Linked DNA regions of Aridibaculum aurantiacum. The protein of the gene in region 1 interacts with the protein of each later gene in a pairwise test. Links are inferred from orthologs where the notes say so. Each region holds a gene or a part of one and is shown in the gene's direction. Other genes may lie near its edges.

Evidence for each region.
Region 2: the proteins of J4N22_RS06145 (region 1) and topA interact in binary tests that used the Escherichia coli proteins (3 or more experiments, as listed by UniProt). The link is inferred for Aridibaculum aurantiacum from one-to-one orthologs.

Annotation. Positions count from the first base shown.
Region 1 is NZ_JAFEWC010000001.1:1,477,376-1,488,514, forward strand. What follows is about bases 4,981-7,919. They hold J4N22_RS06145 (IMPACT family protein), read left to right. Parts: upstream 4,981-6,113; coding sequence 6,114-6,725; downstream 6,726-7,919. Other genes in these bases: ribD (bifunctional diaminohydroxyphosphoribosylaminopyrimidine deaminase/5-amino-6-(5-phosphoribosylamino)uracil reductase RibD), read left to right, coding at 4,981-5,228; J4N22_RS06140 (EamA family transporter), read left to right, coding at 5,230-6,117; J4N22_RS06150 (tetratricopeptide repeat-containing sensor histidine kinase), read right to left, coding at 6,734-7,919. Outside these bases: J4N22_RS06105 (SulP family inorganic anion transporter), read right to left, coding at 1-386; J4N22_RS06110 (TetR/AcrR family transcriptional regulator), read left to right, coding at 514-1,194; J4N22_RS06115 (cupin domain-containing protein), read left to right, coding at 1,270-1,629; J4N22_RS06120 (MotA/TolQ/ExbB proton channel family protein), read left to right, coding at 1,805-2,467; J4N22_RS06125 (ExbD/TolR family protein), read left to right, coding at 2,654-3,055; prmC (peptide chain release factor N(5)-glutamine methyltransferase), read right to left, coding at 3,288-4,142; more of ribD, read left to right, coding at 4,188-4,980; more of J4N22_RS06150, read right to left, coding at 7,920-8,710; J4N22_RS06155 (3-hydroxyacyl-CoA dehydrogenase family protein), read right to left, coding at 8,809-9,696; J4N22_RS06160 (carboxypeptidase-like regulatory domain-containing protein), read right to left, coding at 9,912-10,550; J4N22_RS06165 (Mrp/NBP35 family ATP-binding protein), read left to right, coding at 10,756-11,139.
Region 2 is NZ_JAFEWC010000001.1:1,659,059-1,670,393, reverse strand. The notes cover bases 1,943-5,077. They hold topA (type I DNA topoisomerase), read left to right. Parts: upstream 1,943-2,286; coding sequence 2,287-4,869; downstream 4,870-5,077. Other genes in these bases: J4N22_RS06970 (alpha/beta hydrolase), read left to right, coding at 1,943-2,045. In the rest of the region: J4N22_RS06980 (2Fe-2S iron-sulfur cluster-binding protein), read right to left, coding at 1-260; J4N22_RS06975 (Rossmann-like and DUF2520 domain-containing protein), read right to left, coding at 374-1,138; more of J4N22_RS06970, read left to right, coding at 1,164-1,942; J4N22_RS06960 (transglutaminase family protein), read left to right, coding at 5,135-6,007; J4N22_RS06955 (OsmC family protein), read right to left, coding at 6,081-6,491; J4N22_RS06950 (tRNA-binding protein), read left to right, coding at 6,525-6,854; J4N22_RS06945 (methylated-DNA--[protein]-cysteine S-methyltransferase), read left to right, coding at 6,854-7,345; J4N22_RS06940 (O-acetyl-ADP-ribose deacetylase), read left to right, coding at 7,346-7,867; J4N22_RS06935 (cytidine deaminase), read right to left, coding at 7,918-8,403; J4N22_RS06930 (S26 family signal peptidase), read right to left, coding at 8,477-9,985; J4N22_RS06925 (MerR family transcriptional regulator), read left to right, coding at 10,134-11,009; J4N22_RS06920 (sigma-54-dependent transcriptional regulator), read right to left, coding at 11,037-11,335. UniProt on the Escherichia coli protein: Releases the supercoiling and torsional tension of DNA, which is introduced during the DNA replication and transcription, by transiently cleaving and rejoining one strand of the DNA duplex.

The DNA of each region.
Region 1 (11,139 bases):
ATGATGATAAGACCAATACCTGTAAGCATCCCTTTGATTACCGATGATGGAAAGAAATAAGCCACAAACCCGGCCCTCAGGTATCCGGCCAGTAACTGCAGGCAACCAGCCAATACAACGGCCAGGAGAAATGCATGCCATGAGCCGCCCAGGGTTTGAATTGAATTGAGAACAACAACAGCAAGACCTGCTGCAGGGCCGCTAACGCCTAATGCTGACCCACTTGCAATACCGCAGATAATGCCACCAACAATGCCTGCAATGATGCCTGCAAATAATGGTGCACCCGATGCCAGTGCAATACCTAGACATAGTGGAACAGCCACAAAGAAGACTACAATACTAGCAGGCAGGTCACTTTTGATTTCTTTGAATACGCTTTTCATGTACTGAAAATTTTTTCTTGCTTGTCAAAGTAGCAAAATTATCAATAACGATAGTATTACTATCATAAGTTTTTTATTTTTAGTTTTGTTTGAACGCTTAAAATGTAGTTGTTGATTATCACCAGGTATGAATTGGACCGTACAAATACAGATGAATGAAAAGCTTTTTGTTCGTGATCCGCAACAATCAGATCTGGGTAAAAAGATTATTGAACATAGTATACTTCTAATTGATGAGCTTGGGTTTGAAGCTTTTACATTCAGGAAGCTTGCTACAAAAATCCATACATCCGAAGCGGGTATATATCGCTATTTCGACAATAAGCATCGATTGCTGGTATACCTGGTAGCCTGGTATTGGAGATGGCTGGCATATAAGATCACCTTTAGTTTGAATAACGTGGTAGACCCAAAACAGAAGATACGTAAGGTTATCAAGCTACTGTCGCAGGAGGTAAAGGACGATGATAACATTTCGCATGTAAAAGAAAGTGTACTGCATCGAATTGTTATTTCAGAAGGGTCCAAAGCATATCTTACCAAACATGTTTCTGAAGACAACCAGGATCAGCTGTTCAAGCCTTATAAAGAACTGTGTTCCTTCTTTGCCGACATCATTCTTGAATTTGCACCGCATTACAAATATCCCAGGACATTAGCCAGCACTGTAGTAGAGGTAGCGCATATAGAAAATTTCTTTTTAAAACACCTGCCATCGCTTACAGATTTTGCCCACGATAATAAAGCAACCAAAATCACCGCTTTCCTTGAGCATCTTGTATTTTCAGCTTTAGGTAATGAACCTTAACAACAACTGGCAGTAGCCAATCACTTAGTCGATAAAACAAGTCTTCAATCCAACACTTAATAATCTAAACAACATATGAACTATTTTCTGCAGAATAAACCCTTTATAGTACCAACAACCGATGGAAAACTTATAGAAGAGCATTTTGGCCGTGTAGCCACCAACCAGCAAAACATTAGCATAGCTCATATGGTAGCGCCGCCACATTGGAGCGAGCCACACCAATCGACTACATTCGACGAATGGACATTGGTAAGCAGTGGCCGCAAATCTGTAGAGGTAGATGGTTTGAAAGTAACCGTAGAAGCAGGCCAAAGTATACTGGTAAAAAAAGGCGCAAGAGTTCGCTATAGTAATCCTTTTGATGAGCCTTGCGAATACTGGAGCATTTGCCTGCCTGCATTCTCAATAGAAGAGGTAAACAGGGAGAGTTGATTACAGCAAAACTTTAACAGCAGGTGCAGCAGCTGAATGTCTTCTGCATGTTTATTTGCATTCACACATGTGTACAAGTTATCGCTGTTACCACTATTGTCAATTCTTACTTTTACACCCATTTTAATTTTTACCAATAATGATGTTGATCTTTTTGCAAGCTGGCGGCTAGGTAATGGCAGACACCGTAAACAACGTAGCAGCTCAACCAGTAGCCGAATCGATTTCGTTGTGGAGCCTGCTCGACAGAGGTGGATGGATCATGTACCCGCTGTACGCCTTGTTTGTGGCAACCATCTTTTTCTTCTTCGAACGTTTTATTGCTATTCGCAAAGCGAGTAAAATAGAAGGGAACTTCATGAGTATGATCCGCGACAATATCATGATGGGTAATGTAACTGCTGCACGTACGCTTGCTAAGAATACACCTAACCCTGTTGCCAAAATGATTGACAAAGGCATTCAGCGTATAGGAAAACCTATTGACGCCATTGAGAAAAGTATGGAGAATGTAGGCAAGCTTGAAATGTACAACATGGAGCGCAACCTGAATATCTTATCGCTTATTGCTGGTATTGCTCCTATGTTCGGTTTCCTTGGAACCATCATTGGTATGGTGCAATTGTTCTATGGAATTTCGAGTACAGGTGAGTATACCTTAAGCACAATTGCTGGTGGTATCTACACCAAGATGATCACGTCAGCTACAGGTCTTATCATTGGTTTGATTGCTTATATGGGACATAACTTCCTGAGTACGCAAATAGATAAAACGGCTAACAAAATGGAAGCGGCAAGCGCCGAGTTTATAGACATACTGCAAGAGCCAACCAGGTAAAGAAAATTTGAAGTACCAGGTTAGAAGTACGAAGAAGATTTGGTAGCCGGCTGTAGTTAGTAATGATGCTTCCGTTGCGTCGCACACTTGTACAGCAGGTTGAAAGATGAGCAGGGGCAACAGCAGAATAACCTGCAACAGGAGAACAGGTACCAAAAGTTCTCACAACAAAAAAGGAACAACGATATGAACATACGTAGCAGATTAAGAACACATCCAGAGATGCACACCGGTGCACTGAACGATATATTGTTTATCCTGTTGTTATTCTTCCTGATCGTGTCCACGCTTGCCAATCCCAACGTTATCAAAGTATCTAATCCTAAAGCAAAGAGCGATACAAAAGCGAAGCAAACAGTAGTAGTAACGGTAGACAAAGAACAACGTTTGTTCCTTGGTCAAAAGCAGGTGCCTATACAATCACTTGAGGCAGAATTACAAGCATATCTTTCTAAAGAAACAGACAAGCCATCCGTAGTTATCAATGGCGACAGCACATCTCATTTAGGAACAGCTATCAAAGTAATGCAGATCATTAAAAAGCTGGGCGCAACACCTGTAATGGCGGTTGATAATGCCGGGCAGTAGGAGGTTAGGAGGTAGTATGTTAGATGTTAGGTGTTAGAGGTTGGAAGTAGTTGGTGAATAGTCAGTGGGCAGTGGTCAATAGTGAATTGCCTATTGTAAACTAATCTCCATCTATGGTCAATGGCATGTAAGTTTTTATTCAGCCGGAACTTCATCTAAAGGTTTTTAATCATTATTCCCTATTCACAATTCAGTACTCACTCCTCACAATTCACCACTCACTACTCACCATTCACTTCTCACACCTCACCATCCGGTCCTTTCCCTGCATATCTTTTTTAAGCACCACATCTTTATAGCCTTTTGCTTGCAGCAACTGCACTACTTGTTCGCCTAATTGTTCATTTATTTCGAAGTACAATCTTCCTTTTTCCTGCAGGTGTTGTTTTCCAAATTCAGCAATGGCTTCATAAAATATCAACGCATTATCATCTGGAACGAATAGCGCCAGGTGCGGCTCATAGGCCAGCACATTTTGGTTCATCTGTTCTTGCTCATTTGCCTTGATGTAGGGCGGGTTGCTTACAATAGCATCATATACCTGTAGCTGTTTCCATTCATCCGTATCCAGGATATTCAACTGGTGAAAATCTATATCAGCTTCATTGCTGGCTGCATTCTGCTTTGCCACTTGCAGGGCTTCAGCAGATACATCTACTGCAGCAATGGTGGCACCTGGTAGCTGCTTCTTTAGCGCAATAGGTATACATCCACTACCTGTTCCCACGTCTAAGATGGAGATGGCTGAATGTTGCTTTTGCATGTCTTGTACCACCCATTCCACTAGTTCTTCAGTTTCAGGACGGGGTATTAGTACATTCTCATTTACATAAAAATGGATTCCGTAGAACCATGCTTCATTTAGAACATACTGTACCGGCTTGTGCCTGGCAAGTTGTTGACCTGCTGTTTCTAAAGCCCGTTGCTGTTCTGTGGTAACTGGGAGGTCTTTGTTTATTATGCGGTCAATCTTCTTTTGTCCTGTAAAATGTTCAATGACCATATTGGCAATATTTGCCGCTTCACGATCGTCACAAACATCGAACAGTTGTAAAAGTACTTGTTGGTATGCCTGCTGTATGGTCACCTTGCAATGCTAGTACATTTTTCAGTTACTTTTGCGCTCCCACTCATGAACCCACACCAGTTATACATGCATAGATGCCTGCAACTTGCCGCGCTTGGCGAAGGCTTCGTTGCACCCAATCCTATGGTAGGTAGCGTGCTGGTTCATAACGGCAGGATCATAGGTGAAGGATATCACCAACAATATGGCAAAGCACATGCAGAAGTTAATTGTATAAATGCTGTAGCTGTTGCAGATAAGCACCTTATTCCGCTCTCTACATTATATGTTTCATTGGAGCCTTGTGCGCATTATGGCAAAACACCGCCATGCGCTGATCTTGTAATCACTTCTGGTATACGTAAAGTAGTGGTGGGATGCCGTGATCCTTTTTATGCAGTAGATGGTAAAGGCATTGAAATATTGCAGCAGGCTGGGGTAGAAGTGGTGATGAATGTACTGGAAGAAGAATGCATTGCACTGAATAAGCGGTTCTTTACATTTCACCAGCAAAAGCGGCCATACATTACGCTGAAGTGGGCACAGACTGCCAATGGTGTAATAGGTAATCCTGCAGAACGGTTACTTATCAGCAATGCCTATAGCAACAGGTTTGTGCACCAATTGCGCAGCAGTAACATGGCTATACTTGCAGGCACCAATACAGCTCTTCAAGATGATCCGCAACTGAATGTAAGGCATGCGCCGGGTGCCTCACCTGTTAGGTTGATCATTGACCTGCATAATAAATTACCGCAACACTTGCATTTGTTTGATGGGTCGCAGCGTACAGTAATATTTACTTATAGTGCACCTGCAGGTGTAGCGAACGTAGAATATTATGTACTGCAAAAAGAAAAACCAGTGCCTGCGCAAATAGTAGAAGCTTGCGTGGCGCTGCAGCTTCAAAGTATATTAATAGAAGGCGGTGCCAAAACTTTACAATTTTTCATTGATGCGCAACTGTGGGATGAAGCCATAGTCATTCGTAACACGCTGCTATATGCAGAAGGTATTGCTGCCCCCGCTTTACATTCAGCATCACTTTTTGCTACTAAACAACTGGATACAGATTTGATATCATACTATAAACAGAAGGAACGATAGCATGTTGTTTTTAGCCGGAAGCATTATACTCTCAGCATATCTTATTCTTGCTTTTAAGATGTTGCAGCGACTAGGTCTTGACCTGTTCCAGGCTATTGTTTTTAATTACATTACCTGCGTGATCACTGGCTCATTTGTGCATGGTGCATTTCCTATAGATAATGTAGCTTATAGTTCTGGCTGGTTTTGGTGGGCTTGTGGTATGGGAACCGTTTTCATTATTCTGTTCAATCTTATTGGGATCACCACCCAAAGAATTAATGTGGCAGTTGCTTCGGTAGCCAATAAGCTTTCACTTATTATTCCTGTTGTATTTAGCATTTACCTGTACAACGAAAGCCTAAGCAATATTCAGTGGTTAGGAATAGTGTTGGTATTAGTGGCAGTGATCTTTACCTGCTGGCCCAACAGGCAAACAGAACGAAAAAATACTGCTCAGCATTTCCTGTTATACCTGCTGCCTTTAGTGGTATTTGCTGGTAGTGGCTTGCTCGATACCATGATCAAATACGTAGAGACAACTTATCTCAACGAGGTTAATCAAGATGCTTTTTTGGTAACAGCTTTTGCATCCGCTGCTTCTATTGGTTTAGCAACATTATTATTACAGGTAATACGCGGTAAGCAAGTTTTATCGCCTAAAACTATACTTGCAGGTATACTTATAGGTGTTCCAAATTATTTCAGCATCTGGTGCCTTATTCAATTTTTAAAGATCAGTCCGTGGCCGAGCAGTGCAGCTATACCTTTAAATAATTTAGGTATCATTCTTTTCGGTAGTTTGGTAGCATCAATAGTTTTTAAAGAACGATTAAGTGCTATAAATGTAGCAGGCATTGCTGTTTCTATCCTCGCTATTTATTTTATTGCTTTTGGAACAACATTATGAGTGAACTTTCTTTTTATAGTACAATAGAAAAACCTTCTTACGCGGAATTCAAAGACCGTGGAAGTAGCTTCCTGGCTTACGCATTTCCCATACAATCTGCAGATGATTTTAAAAAACATTTGCAACAGTTAAAAAAGGAACATCCAAAAGCAGTGCATCATTGCTTTGGATACAGGCTTGGTTTGGATGCAAATAATTTCAGGGTGAGTGATGATGGAGAACCATCTGGTTCTGCTGGCAAACCTATTCTTGGACAGATAGACAGCAAGCAATTAACCAATACATTGGTTGTGGTTGTACGTTATTTTGGTGGTACTTTATTAGGTGTTCCCGGGTTGATCAATGCTTATAAAACGGCCTCTGCACTTGCATTACAACTAACGCCAATTATCCAAAAGCAGGTATTAGTTGATTATTCTTTACAATTCGACTATACACGCCTGAATGATGTAATGATGATTGTAAAACAATTTGGATGTGAAGTAAAAGGGCAGGAGCAACAATTATTTTGCTCATTAACTATTGGAATACCAAAAGCAAGATTGCAAGAGGTTTTATTTAAATTGAAAGAATTACATGCAGTCGAAGTTGCTGCAATTAAAGTTTAATTGGTCACTTATGCATTATTAGGCAGCGAAACAATGAATTCAGTTCCCTCACCTTTTTCACTTATTACGTTCAGGCTGCCTTTGTGCAATTCTACAAATTCACTACATAGAACCAGGCCTAATCCAGAACCAGTTTCTCCGGCAGTTCCTTTCGTGCTTTCTCTTGCGTGCAGGTTAAAAAGTTTTGTTTGTTGCACTTTATGGATGCCAGTGCCATAATCTTTCACATGAATATGGACCATGTTGTCGCTGGTGGTGGTATATACCTCCACCGCACTAAATTCATGGGAGAATTTAACCGCATTGCTGATAAGGTTTCGCATTACAAACTCAATTTGGTTCTCATCAGCTATCACCACTACAGGTGAAGAAATATTATTCTTGATAGAAATCTGTTTGTTGTCAGCAGTTTGTTTTAAAAACCTGCAAACCCGTGTAATTACCTCCTGCATATTCACCGGTTGTTTTTCAACGGTGCCCTGTGTAAAATGATTTTTACCCCAGGCCAGCATATTATCCATCGTTTCTAATACTGAGCCAGTGGTAAGTTTCAACCTGTCGAATAACACTTTGTGTTCACCATTTGATTCATCTGGGTATACTACCTGGAGTAATTGTAGAATATTCCCGATGGGTGATCGAAGATCGTGGCTAAGCACAGAGAGGAATTTATCCTTCATATTATTCAGCTCCACCAGTTCTTGTTTCCTGCGCTGCAATTGAATATTCTTATTATAAATTAACCCAAAGCTTATTACAAGTGAAAGCAGTAGCAGCATTCCTATTGCAGAAAGAACTAGTAGAATATTTCGTTGGCGGGTTTTTTCTTCATTGTCAGATTTCAATTGCTTTATCAGTAATTCATCTTTTTCCTGCTGGTATTCTACACGCAATCTTTCCAATGTTTCTGTTTTTTCAGAAGCATGAATACTGTCTTTAAGTGCTACCAGCTTTTGGTATAAATTAGCACTTTCTTTATAATCATTTTTTTCTTTGGCTACCTGAATAAGGTATTCATATGCTTCGGCCTCAAGTGACGGACTATTAACTTGCTTCGCTATTGCAATACTCTGGTGAATAAGTGGTGTAGCCTTATTCCACTCATTGTATTGCATGTGCAACTTTGCCCAACCTGAATAGGTTCGTGAAAGTTGCTCGTAATTTTTAAATTGAATAAAATGTTTTTCTGCTATTGCAAAATGCGCGACAGCGGAATCTTTTTTCTTTAGTTCCCGGTAAACATTTCCTAGGTTTAAATATGCCTCAGCAGCTACTGGCCAAATGCCTGCTTGTTCTGCTATCTGCTTCGATTTTAGCAATGCCTGCCTCGAAAGAATTAATTGATTTTTTTGACCATATATTGAGCCGATATTATTGTAAAGGCCCGATATATTTCTTTTATCCTGGTTTTTCTCAGCAAGTACTAAGGCTTTGTTGTAGAATTTCATAGCCTCGTCCAGGTTATTTGTGCGGGTGTAAACTGTACCTATGCGCAGGTAACTACTTGCCATTCCTGCGTCATCTTTTTCTTCCTCGTATATTTTTAGAGCTTGTAAAAAATTAGAAAGTGCTTTCGAATAATTTTCCTGCACCCCAAAGGCTACTCCTATACCATTCAAAACCGTGGCAATCCCTGAAGGATTATTGTTTTGCTTATGTAGATCGAGCGCCTTATTATATAATGATAACCCAGTAGGAATCTGGTTGATGTTTACCTTAATCCTTGCTTGTGTCGTAAACACGTCGGCAAGGCCCCTTGAATATTTAGCTTTAGAAAATAAATTCTCTGCAAGTTCTGTGTATGCATAAGCAGAGTCCGGATCTAATCTATTCCAATGCGAAGCAATTTGTAATAGTAGACGACCTTTTGAAGTGTCGGTACTTGTTTTAGTAAGTAATTGGCCAAGGCTGTCAATCTGCGTTTTTTGTCCATAGGTAATGCATACCATGAACATGGCAGCAAAGGCTACAGCCAGGTTTTTCATTGAATGTTTTTTAAGGTTGAGGGCGCGCAATTGAGCCCGCTAATATAGAATGAAAAAAACGGCTAAATATTGTATGGAATTAAACTTTAATTAAAGCTTTACTTAAAGCGACTGCTTACAATTAAGTCTTTACTACCAGGTGTATAAGTATAGAATCCTTCACCTGATTTAACACCTTTAAAGCCTGCAGTCACCATATTCACAAGGAGTGGACATGGTGCATATTTCTGGTTGCCAAAACCCTGGTAAAGAACATTTAAGATGCTAAGGCAAACATCTAAACCTATAAAGTCAGCTAGCTGTAGCGGTCCCATAGGATGAGCCATACCAAGTTTCATAACCGTATCTATTTCCTGTACGCCTGCCACACCTTCATACAGGCTGTAGATGGCTTCATTGATCATTGGCATCAATATCCTGTTAGCTATAAAGCCAGGATAATCATTAACTACGCAAGGAACTTTGCCTAATGTTTTACTTAATTCTACTATACTATCAGTCACCTCTCGTTTGGTAGCATAGCCATTTATTATCTCTACCAACTTCATTACAGGCACCGGGTTCATGAAGTGCATTCCAATTACCAACTCTGGTCGTTTGGTAGCTGCAGCTATTTTGGTAATAGAGATGGAGGATGTATTAGTGGCAAGAATGCAGGACGCAGGTGCCGCTTCGTCCAGTTGATGAAATATCTTAAGCTTGAGGTCTATATTCTCTGTGGCTGCTTCCACTACCAATTCAGCATCTTTTACCCCATCTGCAATTGTTGTATTGGTAGTAAGATTAGAAAGCGCCTTTTGCTTTGCGGCTTCAGTTAGGGAACCTTTGGCCACCTGGCGATCCATGTTCTTACCAATGGTCGCAAGTGCTTTATCCAGTTGTTCCTGCGATACATCAATAAGATTTACCTGGAAATCATTTTGAGCAAACACATGCGCTATTCCATTTCCCATGGTACCAGCACCAATAACAGCAATTTTTTTCATAAACAAGTATTTAGAATCGGTAGAAAGTGGCGGCAAATGTAAGGCAGATAGAATATAGAACCATGATCATATAGATCATGATAATGGATACCTGTAATGTGTTCTTTTAGCGACTATAGCGTGAGAAGGAATGTATTGAAAAACGGACAGCGTTATTCCCTAATTATATAAGATGAAATTGCTATAGACTAATTGGCAAACAGGCCACAGCCAGCTTACTTCTTTTTAAAATCACCCCTCTTCCAGGCTTTGATGAATTCGTTCCATGCAAACGGATTCATGATGTTCATCGGAGGCGTTTGGCCTGCATAATAGGTGCGGTTTGAAACCTGGCGCAACGTCTGGTTAGTTGCTTCCCTGCCATCTGTAGGCATGCCACTGGCAAGTATACGTCGCTTGGCTTCTTCAGTATTTTGTCGTGCTATTTCGTACTTATCATCAGGTATGCGTGTATTCACAAAATCACGTTCAAATTGCGCACGGGTAGGACGAGGACGTAATATGGTAGCCGGTAGAAAAGCGGTATCTGTTACCAGCAATTGAATAACACTGTACTGGTTGCTTTCTATCCTGTTGGGAATTTTTATAGCCTGCGGTTTAAAACCAACACTGGTAAATTCTACTTCATCACCTTTTAAAACAACGATAGAAAAAACACCTTGCTCGTTTGTCATCGTACCACGATGTGTGCCTTTTACGACCACGCTTACCGATGGAAGTGCACGTAAACTATCTGCTGTCATCACCACTCCGTACAGCTGAACAACACTGTCCTGTACAGCTTCAAATTGTGCAAACATTTTTATGGGTGCAAAAAAAGCGAGGATGAGTAGGTATCGTAAAAGTTTCTTCATTAGGTTGATCCCGGCTGTTATTTTACTAAAACCTCATATATCAATTATGAATTAGTAAAGACGGTGGTAAGCAAATTTAACCTGTAGCCATTGAGAAAATATCCATCTCTCCACATCTTAACAATTACCAATGGCATTCAAACAAAGTAAGTTACTCAATGGCTAACTTTGCCCCCTGTATTTTCTTTTAACAAAAACTTTTGTGATGACAACAGATGATATATTGAAGGCGCTGAGCAACGTGCAGGAACCTGATCTTGGTAAAGACCTTGTGACACTAAATATGGTGAAGGATATAGTGATAGAAGGGAATTATGTGTCGTTTACCGTGGTGCTAACCACACCAGCATGCCCGCTAAAAGACATGATAAAAAATGCATGTATCAATGCAGTGAAACTACTGGTAAATAAAGAGGCAACCGTACAGGTAAACTTTACCAGCAATACAACTACAAAGCGAAAAGAAGGTGAAGCTGTATTGCCAAAGGTGCGCAACATCATTGCGGTGGTGAGCGGTAAAGGTGGTGTAGGTAAAAGCACTGTAGCAGCTAATCTTGCTTTGGCACTAAGCCACGGTGGCGCCAAGGTA
Region 2 (11,335 bases), 180 kb from region 1 along the record:
CAGCCAAGCCTTGAATTCAGTCGAGGGTTTACTGCACGATCTATAAAGTCTTCTTCTTTATCAGTAAGCTCCTCCAGGAAATCCTCACCTTTCATTACATATAAATGACAGGTGCTGCAGGCGCAAACGCCACCGCAGTTATGATGAAGTTCTATATTATTCTTTAGTGCTACTTCCAGCAAACTTTGATCTGCCGTTATGCCTGAAAGGGTTACCGGCTCCTTCCCCTTTTCTTCAAAATTGAATTTGATCGTATACATACATCCTTATTTGAGCTGCAAAAGTATTGGAATGCACTCGCAAAAACTATCCAAATACTAAAGCAGGTTGAAAACTACCCTTACAACAGAATTTCTTCTATGTAGTTCGGCAGCTACTGGTCTAATATACTAGCGCTTATCAGCCGGTACATTCCCTGGAGCCGTGGGTAACTGCTTAGCAGGTCTATATGCATATTGATTGTTGGAATATCCTTCCTTATAGCCGGGCCTGTCTGTACCTCTACAGGTCGATGCATTTTTAAGCGACTGCTGGTTTCTTCTATCAACGGCAGCAGCATTTTAAAATTCAATCCTTCAGCAGTACAATATTCATCAGCCATTACATGCATGAAGGTGGTGAAGTTGCTGGAAAAAACTGCTGCTATATGCATTTTTAAACGTTGATCATCATCTGCAACTGCCACACTCTCAGACCAAATAGCAGCAAACTGAGTTAACTGCTGAATGGTATTTTCATCTACTCCATCAATCAATACCGGCACCTCCGGCACCAGCTGCGCTTCTTTATTTAAAGTTTGTAAAGGATACAGCACTCCATAACTGCAGGTAGCGGTGGCAGTTGATTGCAGTACAGTTTTAGAAACCGACCCTGCCGTGTGAACAATGATCTTGTTTTTTAGTTTCAATTGAGCAGCTACACTACTTATATAAGTATCGGAAACTGCTATCATATATAAATCTGCTTTCTTGCTCAATTCAGAATAGGTGGATGCAAATGCCGTAGAAAGAATACCTGCCAACTGCTGTCCCTGTTCCTTATTCCTGCTCAACACTTGTATTATCTCCACTCCTGCCTGCTTCATTTTCTTCCCCAATACCCAGGCTACATTACCAGACCCTATGATGACTACTTTCATTTAATTTTGATTTAATAACAGAAGGATGAAGTTAACACAAAGAATTGTGCTCGGTTTTTACACGAACAAACTGAAGCTGCTCGGACTTTTTTCGCCACATAAAGCAGCAGAAGAAGCTTTTCGCATTTTTTGCACCCCTTATAGTAAAAGAAAAAATTACCAGGCGCCTCCCATATTCGAAAAAGCAAACAAGGTCAACTTTATTTTCAATGGCGAAACAATTCATGGATTTCAGTGGTGGCCAGCGGTAAGCAATGGTCATAAAATATTGATCTGCCATGGGTTTGATAGCCATAGCTATAAATTTGATAGATACATTGAGCCACTGCTGGAAAAAGGTTTTGAAGTACTTGCCTTTGACGCACCTGCACATGGATTGAGTTCCGGCAAAACCATCAATGCCGCTATGTACCGCGACACCATCCTGGAGATTTGCAGGCGCTTTGGCCCGGTTGATGGCATAATGGCGCATTCACTGGGCGGATTAGCGGTGGCCCTTGCTGTAGAAAAAATGCCCTACAACCTGCACAAACGACTGGTGCTGATCGCTCCTGCTACCGAGTCTACCCGTGCTATAGAAGGTTTCTTTAAGTACATCCCAGTGAGCAAACGTGTACGCGCAGCATTTGATAAGATAATAATGGAAATGGGCGGTTACCCTGCTGAATGGTATTCGGTAGCACGGGTCGTGCAGCATCTTACCACTCCCACCCTTTGGATACATGACCGTGAAGACACCATTACGCCTTTTGCCGATATGGAGCACCTGATTGATCTGCAGTTGCCTCATCTAAACTTTGAGATAACCAAAGGGCTTGGGCACAGCAATGTGTACCGCGACAACGACATCAGCGAAAAGATCATAAAATTCCTTTCTGCCATTGTAAAAGAAGAAGCGACTCATTAAATATTTGCTGTGTTTTCACCGGAAATTGACCACTCTACCTATTATCTCCGGCATTCATATCAATTATTTTGTTGTTTAACGAGATGCTGTAATATTGCACCACTTCGGTTTGATGTACCATTAGCAGTTGATTTGACATTTGATCCCGATGTTGTATGTAGAGACATGATCCTCATTTTTAACCAAAACGGCTGCTGTAAAACATCGACCAGAAGGTGGATACATAATATAATTTTCCTGAATGAGTAAGAATTTATTGATAGTAGAGTCGCCGGCAAAAGCTAAAACCATAGAGAAGATCCTGGGGAAAGATTTTGAAGTTAAGAGCTGCTATGGCCACATCCGCGACCTGGAAAAGGATGACATGGGGATTGACCTGAACAACAATTACCAGCCAAGGTATAAAGTACCCGACGAGAAGCAGAAGGTGGTAAATGAGCTAAAGCAACTGGCAAGAAAATCGAAGGAGGTTTGGCTAGCATCGGATGAGGACCGCGAAGGTGAAAGCATAAGCTGGCACTTAGCGGAAGAACTAGGACTGGACCCCCGATCTACTAAACGTATTGTATTTCACGAGATCACAGCACCAGCAATACGTCGTGCTGTAGAAAACCCTCGTACCATAAATATGAACCTGGTAAATGCACAGCAGGCGCGCCGTGTGCTCGACAGGTTGGTGGGTTTTGAACTTAGCCCCGTACTTTGGAGGAAGATCGGTATGCAGGGTGGCCTTAGCGCAGGCCGTGTGCAGAGTGTAGCTGTAAGACTGGTGGTAGAAAGAGAAAGAGAGATCAACAACTTCAAGGTAGAAAGCAGCTATAAAATAGAAGCACTATTTTCTGCTAATGATATCAATGGAAGGCCTGTTACATTTAAAGCAGAAGGACCTTCAAAAATTGAGAAAGAAGAAACTGCAGAAAAATTCCTGCAAAGCTGTAAAGGTGCAGAATATACAGTAGCCGATGTAACCGTTCGGCCTACCAAACGTTCGCCTGCAGCGCCTTTCACTACTTCAACACTGCAGCAGGAAGCAAGCCGCAAACTTGGCTATAGCGTAAGCAAAACCATGCTGATAGCACAACGCTTGTACGAAAGTGGTAAGATCACTTACATGCGTACCGACAGCATCAACCTGAGCGAAACAGCCATGGCAGCAATACAGGACGAGGTGCAGCGCAGCTTTGGCAACAAGTATTACCAGCCACGCAAGTACAAGAACAAAAATGAAAGTGCCCAAGAAGCACACGAAGCCATCAGGCCTACTTATATGGAAAACAGCTCCATTGATGATGAGGAAGGCCGCAGGCTTTACGAGCTCATCTGGAAGCGTACCATTGCATCGCAAATGAGTGATGCAGAATTTGAAAAGACAACTGCACGCATAGATATTTCTACCAACAAAGACCAACTAACCGCTACCGGTGAGGTAATGAAGTTTGATGGTTTCTTAAAGGTATACCTGGAGAGCAAGGACGAAGAGGACGAGGAAGATACAGAAGGTGTTCTACCACCACTTACTGCACGCCAAAAGCTTGACCTGAAAGAAATGCGTGCATCAGAAAAATTCACACGCCCCGCTGCTCGCTATACGGAAGCTTCGCTTGTAAAAAAGCTGGAGGAATTAGGTATTGGCCGTCCGTCTACTTATGCGCCAACTATCACTACCATCATTAAAAGAAATTACGTAGAGAAGCGTGATAAGGAAGGGGTAAAGAGGCAGGTGAATATTTTACGCCTGAAGAATGACGAAATAAATAAAGAGGTACAAACAGAAAATACCGGTGCTGAAAAAGGCAAACTATTTCCTACTGACCTTGGAATGGTGGTAACAGACTTTTTGAAGCAACACTTCAAGCAGGTAATGGATTATGGTTTTACCGCTGGCATAGAACAGGAATTTGATGAAATAGCAGAAGGAAAAGTGCAGTGGAACAGTATGATTGACGACTTCTACAAGCCTTTTCATAATCATATAGAGGTAACGCTTGAAACTGCAGAACGCGCTAAAGGAGAAAGAGAAATAGGTGTAGACCCACAAACTGGCAAAAAGGTAATTGCCCGAATGGGTAGGTTTGGCCCAATGGTTCAAATTGGCAATGCAGACGAAGAAGAGAAGCCACGCTTTGCAAAATTAAAACCTACGCAAAGCATCGAGACGATCACTTATGAAGAAGCAATGGATCTCTTCAGGTTGCCGCTTACTTTAGGTGAATATGAAGGCAAAGAGGTAGCTGTAAATATGGGGCGCTTTGGTCCTTATGTGCGCTGGGGCGAAGATTTTGTTTCGCTTCCAAAAGGTGAAGACCCGCTGACAGTAGATATGGAACGTGCAATCAGCCTGATAAATGAAAAGCAACAAGCAGATGCGCCCATTGCTATGTACGAAGAGAAACCTGTTACAAAAGGTAAAGGTCGTTTCGGTCCATTTATAAAATGGAATGACCTGTTCATCAATGTTCCTCGTGCTTACAATTTTGACAATCTTACACAGAAAGATTGTGAGGAGCTGATAGAAAAGAAACTGGAAAAAGAAGCTAACCGATTTATCCAGCATTGGCCATCAGAAAAGATAGCAATAGAGAATGGTAGATGGGGGCCCTTCATTCGCTTTGGAAAAAAGATGTTGAAGATCACTTCCAAAGAAGACAAAGGAAAATACACGCCTGAAGAATTAGCTACCATATCGCTTGATGAAGTTAAGCGAATGATTGAAGCACAGGTGCCTGATGCTTTTGCTAAAAAAGCAACTGCTAAGAAAGCTGCGCCTAAAAAAGCTGCAGCAAAAAAGGCGGCTCCTAAAAAAGCATCTAAGAAAGAAAGCTAGGAATAGTTGCCACAAAATTGATGGCATCTTCCACTAGTATAACATCATGTTTATGCCGTTTCATATAAAACTGAAACGGCATAATTTTTTCTTTTTACGTAGCATAAGCCTAAGAATTCCTCCTGCCAACGGTTCAAGAAGAACAAAAGAAATTAACAGTTGTTGAATAACTATTGGTTGACCATCTAGAGAAAAAATCCGTAGTTTGATAAGGATGGATTAGTCAATGCAACAATTGTTTTTGCTAAACCATCCATTCCACTATATGCAGGAGACAAAAGAAATATCAGCACTATTCAATCTTCTCGACGATCCTGACCAGGAGGTTTTCTCTACTGTTTCTGACAGGATAGTTGACTATGGGCGGGGCATTATTCCAAACCTTGAAAACCTTTGGGAAAACACCCTTAGCGAGGAGGTGCAGGAAAGGATTGAAATGCTTATTCATAAGCTGCATTACAATGATCTTACTAAAGACTTCACCGATTGGAAGAGTAATCCTTACCACGATCTGTTGTTTGGTTCTTTACTCGTAGCAAAATATCAATATCCCGATCTTGCTACAGCGCCAGTATTACAAGAGTTGGAAAGAATAAGAAGGAATGTCTGGCTTGAATTAAACAGCTTTCTTACATCGCTTGAGCAGGCAAATGTTATCTCCAGCATTGTTTATAATTATTACAACCTAAAGGGTGTGGAGATGGGTTACAACAACCCTGATGATTTCTTTATTCACAAAGTGATTGAAAGCAAAAAGGGAAATGCATTGAGCAATGGTGTGCTATACTTATTGCTATGCGAGCTGCTGGATATTAATGTAAAAGCCATCAATATTCCTAAGCAATTTATCCTGGCTTACTTCCACAATGATTACGACCAGTACGAAGGAAGCATCAACCCGCAACATAAGATCCATTTTTATATAGATGCCATTTCCGGGCAGATCTTTTCGCACAAAGACATCGAGTCCTATTTCAAACGAATCTCTGTTCCAATTACACCGTTTTACTTCCAGCCAATGAGCCATAAACGCATCATTCAATTGCAGCTGGAAGAGCTGGCTAAATGTTTTGAGAATCCTAAGTTCCAGTACAAGTACGATGAATTAATGGCGTTGAGTAAACTATTGGATGAATAAGATTGCATAGCTGCAAATAAAAAAGAGGTTACAAATTCGCCTGTAACCTCTTTTTGTATACATAGATATTATATTAAGCTAATGAAGCATCCATGGTAATGTTCATGTTATATGCTTTACTTACAGGACAATTTTCTTTTGCTTCCTGTGCACATTTTTCAAACTCTTCAGCACTGATGCCTGGTATAGTAGCACGTACAGTAAGATGAGATGTAGTGATGGCACCATTATCTAGCGTGATCTCGCAATCAGTTTCTATTTTTTCAGGAGTGAAATTTGCCGCACCCAATACAAAGCTAAGTTTCATGCTAAAGCAACCTGCATGCGCTGCTGCCATAAGCTCTTCAGGATTGGTGCCTACACCATCTTCAAAGCGGGTTTTATAAGAATACTGAGCATCCTGTAGCACTGTGCTCTGGCTGGTCAATTTTCCGTTTCCTTCCTTTCCTGAACCATTCCAAACAGCTGTGGCTTTTCTTTTCATAATGTAGTTAAATTTAATTTTTAAAATGATTGAATGATAACCTGGCAAGACTTCGAAAAGATAAACATCCGCACAGGAACAATTGTTGAAGTTACAGATTTCCCTAAAGCAAAAAAACCTGCTTATCAATTGCATATTGATTTTGGACCTCTTGGTATTAAGAAGTCATCTGCACAGATAACAGCGCATTATACCAAGGGACAATTACTTGGAACGCAAGTGGTAGCTGTAGTAAACTTTCCGCCTAAACAAATAGCCAACTTCATCAGCGAGTGCCTGGTGCTGGGCGTATACGATGAGCATAACGAAGTCGTTTTATTGCAACCTAATAAGCCTGTTCAAAATGGTTTACTGATCGGATAATGGAAGCCACTTACCTTACATATTACCAGTCTCCTATTGGCTTGCTGAGGATTGCCGCCACAGAACATTTTGTGCAGGAAGTAACTTTCGTAGATAACGAGGATGACCTGCAACCGCCAAATGACCATCCAATACTGCACACGTGCTTAGAGGAAATCATTGAATATTTCAATGGTCATAGAAGAAGTTTTACCATCCCGGTGCACCAACTAGGAACGGAATTTCAAATTAAAGTTTGGGCGCATTTAATGAACATCAACTTTGGCAAAACCATTAGCTATACAGAATTGGCCAGGCGTATGGGCGATGTAAAAACAATAAGAGCCGCGGCAAGCAGCAATGGTAAAAACAAAGTTTGCATTATCATTCCCTGTCATAGGGTAATTGGAAGCAACCAATCACTGGTGGGATATGTAGGTGGCCTTTGGCGAAAGAAATGGCTGTTGGATCATGAGAATAAAATTGCGAATGGCGTACAAACACTTTTTTAGATGAATACACTACTAGAAGTATTGAAAGGAGATATAACAAAAGTGGAAGCGGATGCAATAGTAAATGCTGCCAATAATTCATTACTAGGTGGAGGTGGTGTGGATGGCGCCATTCATAAGGCAGGCGGGCCAGCAATCCTGGAAGAATGTATACAAATTAGAAACCGGCAGGCTGGATGTAAAACAGGTGATGCGGTTATCACTACAGCAGGCAATCTTCCGGCAAAGAAGGTGATACATACGGTAGGTCCTGTCTACATGGGTGGTGGCCATAACGAAGCTGCGCTACTTTCTAGTTGTTATACAAAATCACTCACACTGGCTATGGAAAACAACCTGCGAACTGTGGCGTTTCCAAACATCAGCACAGGCATATATCGTTATCCAAAACAGGAAGCTGCCATCATTGCCGTAAGAACGGTGCGGCAATTCATAGAACAACATCCTTCAGCTATTGAGAAAATCACCTTTGTATGCTTCGATGATGAGAGTTATTTCATCTACAACCAATTGATGAAATAAAAAAAGCTGGCAGTAAAAACCACCAGCTTTGCGCTTACTAACTCAAGCTCTTATTTCATATCTTTTGATGTAAAACTTAATGGTAACAACATCTCGGCCTTTTCTATTACAAACACCTTTCCTTCCATTCCCCCTAAGATTAACCTGATAGGATGACCTACTCTTGATTCATATTCAACCAAGCTTTGCCTACAAATACCGCAAGGCGATATGGGATGATCGCTATCCCCCTTTTCGTTGTGATAACTAATAGCAAGTGTATCAATAGGTACTTTAGGAAATAAAGAAGAAGCAGCAGCAAGCAAAACTCTTTCAGCACATAGACCTACAGGGAAACTCGCGTTTTCCTGGTTACTACCGGCTACTATTTCTCCATTATTCAAACGGGCTATAGCGCCCACCTGGAAATTTGAATAAGGTGCATATGCATGGTGTGTTACTTCACGTGCTTCATTCAGCAACCATTTATCTTCCTCTTTCAAATCATTGATGGTATCGTATACCTCGAAGTTGAAAGTATAATCTTGTTTTTTCATTGGCTCAAAGTTGATTAGACAAAAAGGCCTTGCTGGTTTGTACCAACAAGGACCCATTCCGCTTTAAAGATAATTATTTAATTGTTTTGAACAAGCGGTTCCAGCGGGGACCTCTATCCCAACTAAACCAGATAAGTGAGGCCTTACCCACAACATGCGTTTCAGGCACAAAACCCCATTTACGACTATCCTGGCTCCTATGCCTGTTATCTCCCATCATCCAGTAATAGTTGTACTTGAATGTGTAACTAGTTGTCTCCTGTCCGTTGATGAAGTATTTCCCATTCGCTTCTACCAATTCATTATTCTCATACACAGAGATTACTCTTCTATAAAGATCAATGTTAGCCGGCGTAAGCGTAATGCTGCTTCCTGCTTTTGGAACATATACCGGTCCGTAGTTATCAAAGGTCCAATTAAGTCCTGCTGTATATGGAAATACTGAACCAGGCACTACGTCGAATGCAGGTTCTATAGATTTAAAATTTGGTAGCTTCTTCACCAATTCTACATCAGCAGGCGAAAGGTTCATGATGTAAGAATTTGCTTTACCCTGGTAAGCCTGTATAATATCGGCTGCGTTCTCTTCAGTAATCTTTAGTTTCTGGGTAAGAAACTCTTCGGTAAAGAACTGGCCGTTGGTTTCCACTATATATTCTGTTTGCGAGCCTGGTGGAATTTCATTCGGCTGTCCGTTGATAAACACTCTTCCGTCTCTTATCTCTAATGTTTCACCCCCAATAGCCACACAGCGTTTTATGTAGTTATCTGTTTTATCCATTGGGTGAACATGAATAGGATAATCAGCCATCAGTGCATCTCGATTGCCATTGTAAGGAGAAGCGCGCAGCACATCGTAATACGGTTGCTTTGAACCAAACTGCGGAAGGTTGATAATGGTATCGCCTGCAGGAAAATTAAAAACCACTACATCATTACGTTTTACAGGACCGAAGCCTGGCAGACGTGTATAAGGTATCTGTACTGCTTTTGTATAAGAAGGCGTGGTAGTAGTAAACGGCATTACATTATGCACAAACGGAAAGGAAATTGGCGTTTGTGGAATACGTGGTCCATAGCTTAGTTTATTTACAAAAAGGAAATCATTTATCAGCAGTGTCTTCTCCATACTACCTGTAGGTATGGTATAAGCTTCAAAAATGAAAGTACGAATGATAGTAGCGGCTACCACAGCAAACACTGCTGCATCAATCCACTCGCGGCTGCCACTTTTTTGGTAGCGTCGCACTACATCATGACCCGCGTATTTTACATCTTTACTAAATCCTAAATAGGGGAAATAAATAAAAGGAAAAAATACAGTAGCTGCGTGGTGAAGGAGGTTGAACTTTCCAAAATGCATTACAAAAATGATCGTGATCCAGATCGTGATGAATTGTCCTGCAATGGGTATGAATTGCAACCAGAACCAGATCTTTCGTATGTTGGTTTTCTCTACAATACACCATGTATTATAAAATGGAACAAGTGCTTTCCAGGGTTCTATGCCTGCTTTCTTAAACATTCCATACATTCCCAGGTGCCAGCCTATCGTTCCAATAATAAAAATAATCCAACCCATAAGTAGTTTTTGAAGTGGACAAATGTAGCATTATAAAGTTTGTATCCGTTCCGGCCAAATAAAAGTTTTCTTAAATAGCCGCTCGTAAAATGATGGCAATCACCTATGTATGCTGCAGCTTTAACAAGAGATAATTACCTTTAATAGCATGAATCATTTTACGATAAGAGATATAGAAAATTTAACCGGTATAAAAGCTCATACGTGGCGTATTTGGGAGCAACGTTACCAGCTTTGCCTACCAGACAGGAAAGAAAGCAATCACCGGTTTTATGATGCAGAAAGGCTAAGACAGATTCTTAGAATCTCTTACCTGTACCATTCAGGGGTAAAGATTTCAAAGCTTGCAAAGATGAATGATGGTGAGCTTTCAACCCTGGCAATGCAGGAAAACCAACAAGGCCCTACCACAGATTTTTATGTAAAAGAATTATTGGAAGCAGCCGTATTATCCGACGATGAGACGTTCGAAAAAGTATCTTCTCATGTGTTCGATACTTTGAATACTGAAGATGCAATTTTGAAAGTGATATATCCATACCTGGAGCGTGTAGGTGTGTTATGGATAACTGAACATCTTGTGCCTGCGCAGGAACATTTCTCCAGTAGCATTTTACGCAACAAGATAATCGCTGCTATTGACAGCCTTCCACCTGTACGCAATACAGGAAAAGAAAATATAGTTTTATTTACGCCTGAAAAAGAATACCACGAACTACCGCTACTATTTATCCATTACCTGCTGAAAAAGAATGGTAAGAGAGTTACCTATTTCGGCTGCAACATAAAGCTGAAAGAGCTAAAGCATTTTGCAGAAAATAAAGAAGTAACGACTTTTCATTTTCACCTGCTTACCAATCTTACTAATAAAGACGCGCAGGAATACCTTTCCTATATAGCATCCGCATTTCCCGATAAATCAGTAGTAATATCTGGAATACAGGCAGCACAAGTACATAATAAGCCTGCTAATGCACGCACACTTAATTCAATGAAAGCCATTCTAGATTATGCCCGCGAGTGATTATAGATCCTTTCTTTATTACGACAACTAGATAGATACATATGCTTTTACATCATCAGCTGTAATTGTCTTTCCTGAAAGAATAACCAGACGCTCCACCACGTTGCGTAGTTCACGAATATTACCCGACCAATTATGCTGCTGTAATGCTTCAATTGCTTTACTATCTATTTCTTTCCTGGCCTGGCCATAATCTTCAGCTATATCCTGCAGGAAACGTTCAACCAGCAAAGGGATATCATCTTTACGATTATTCAGTGAAGGGACATTTATAAGTATCACACCTAGCCTGTGATATAGATCGAGCCTGAAGTTTTTATTTTCTA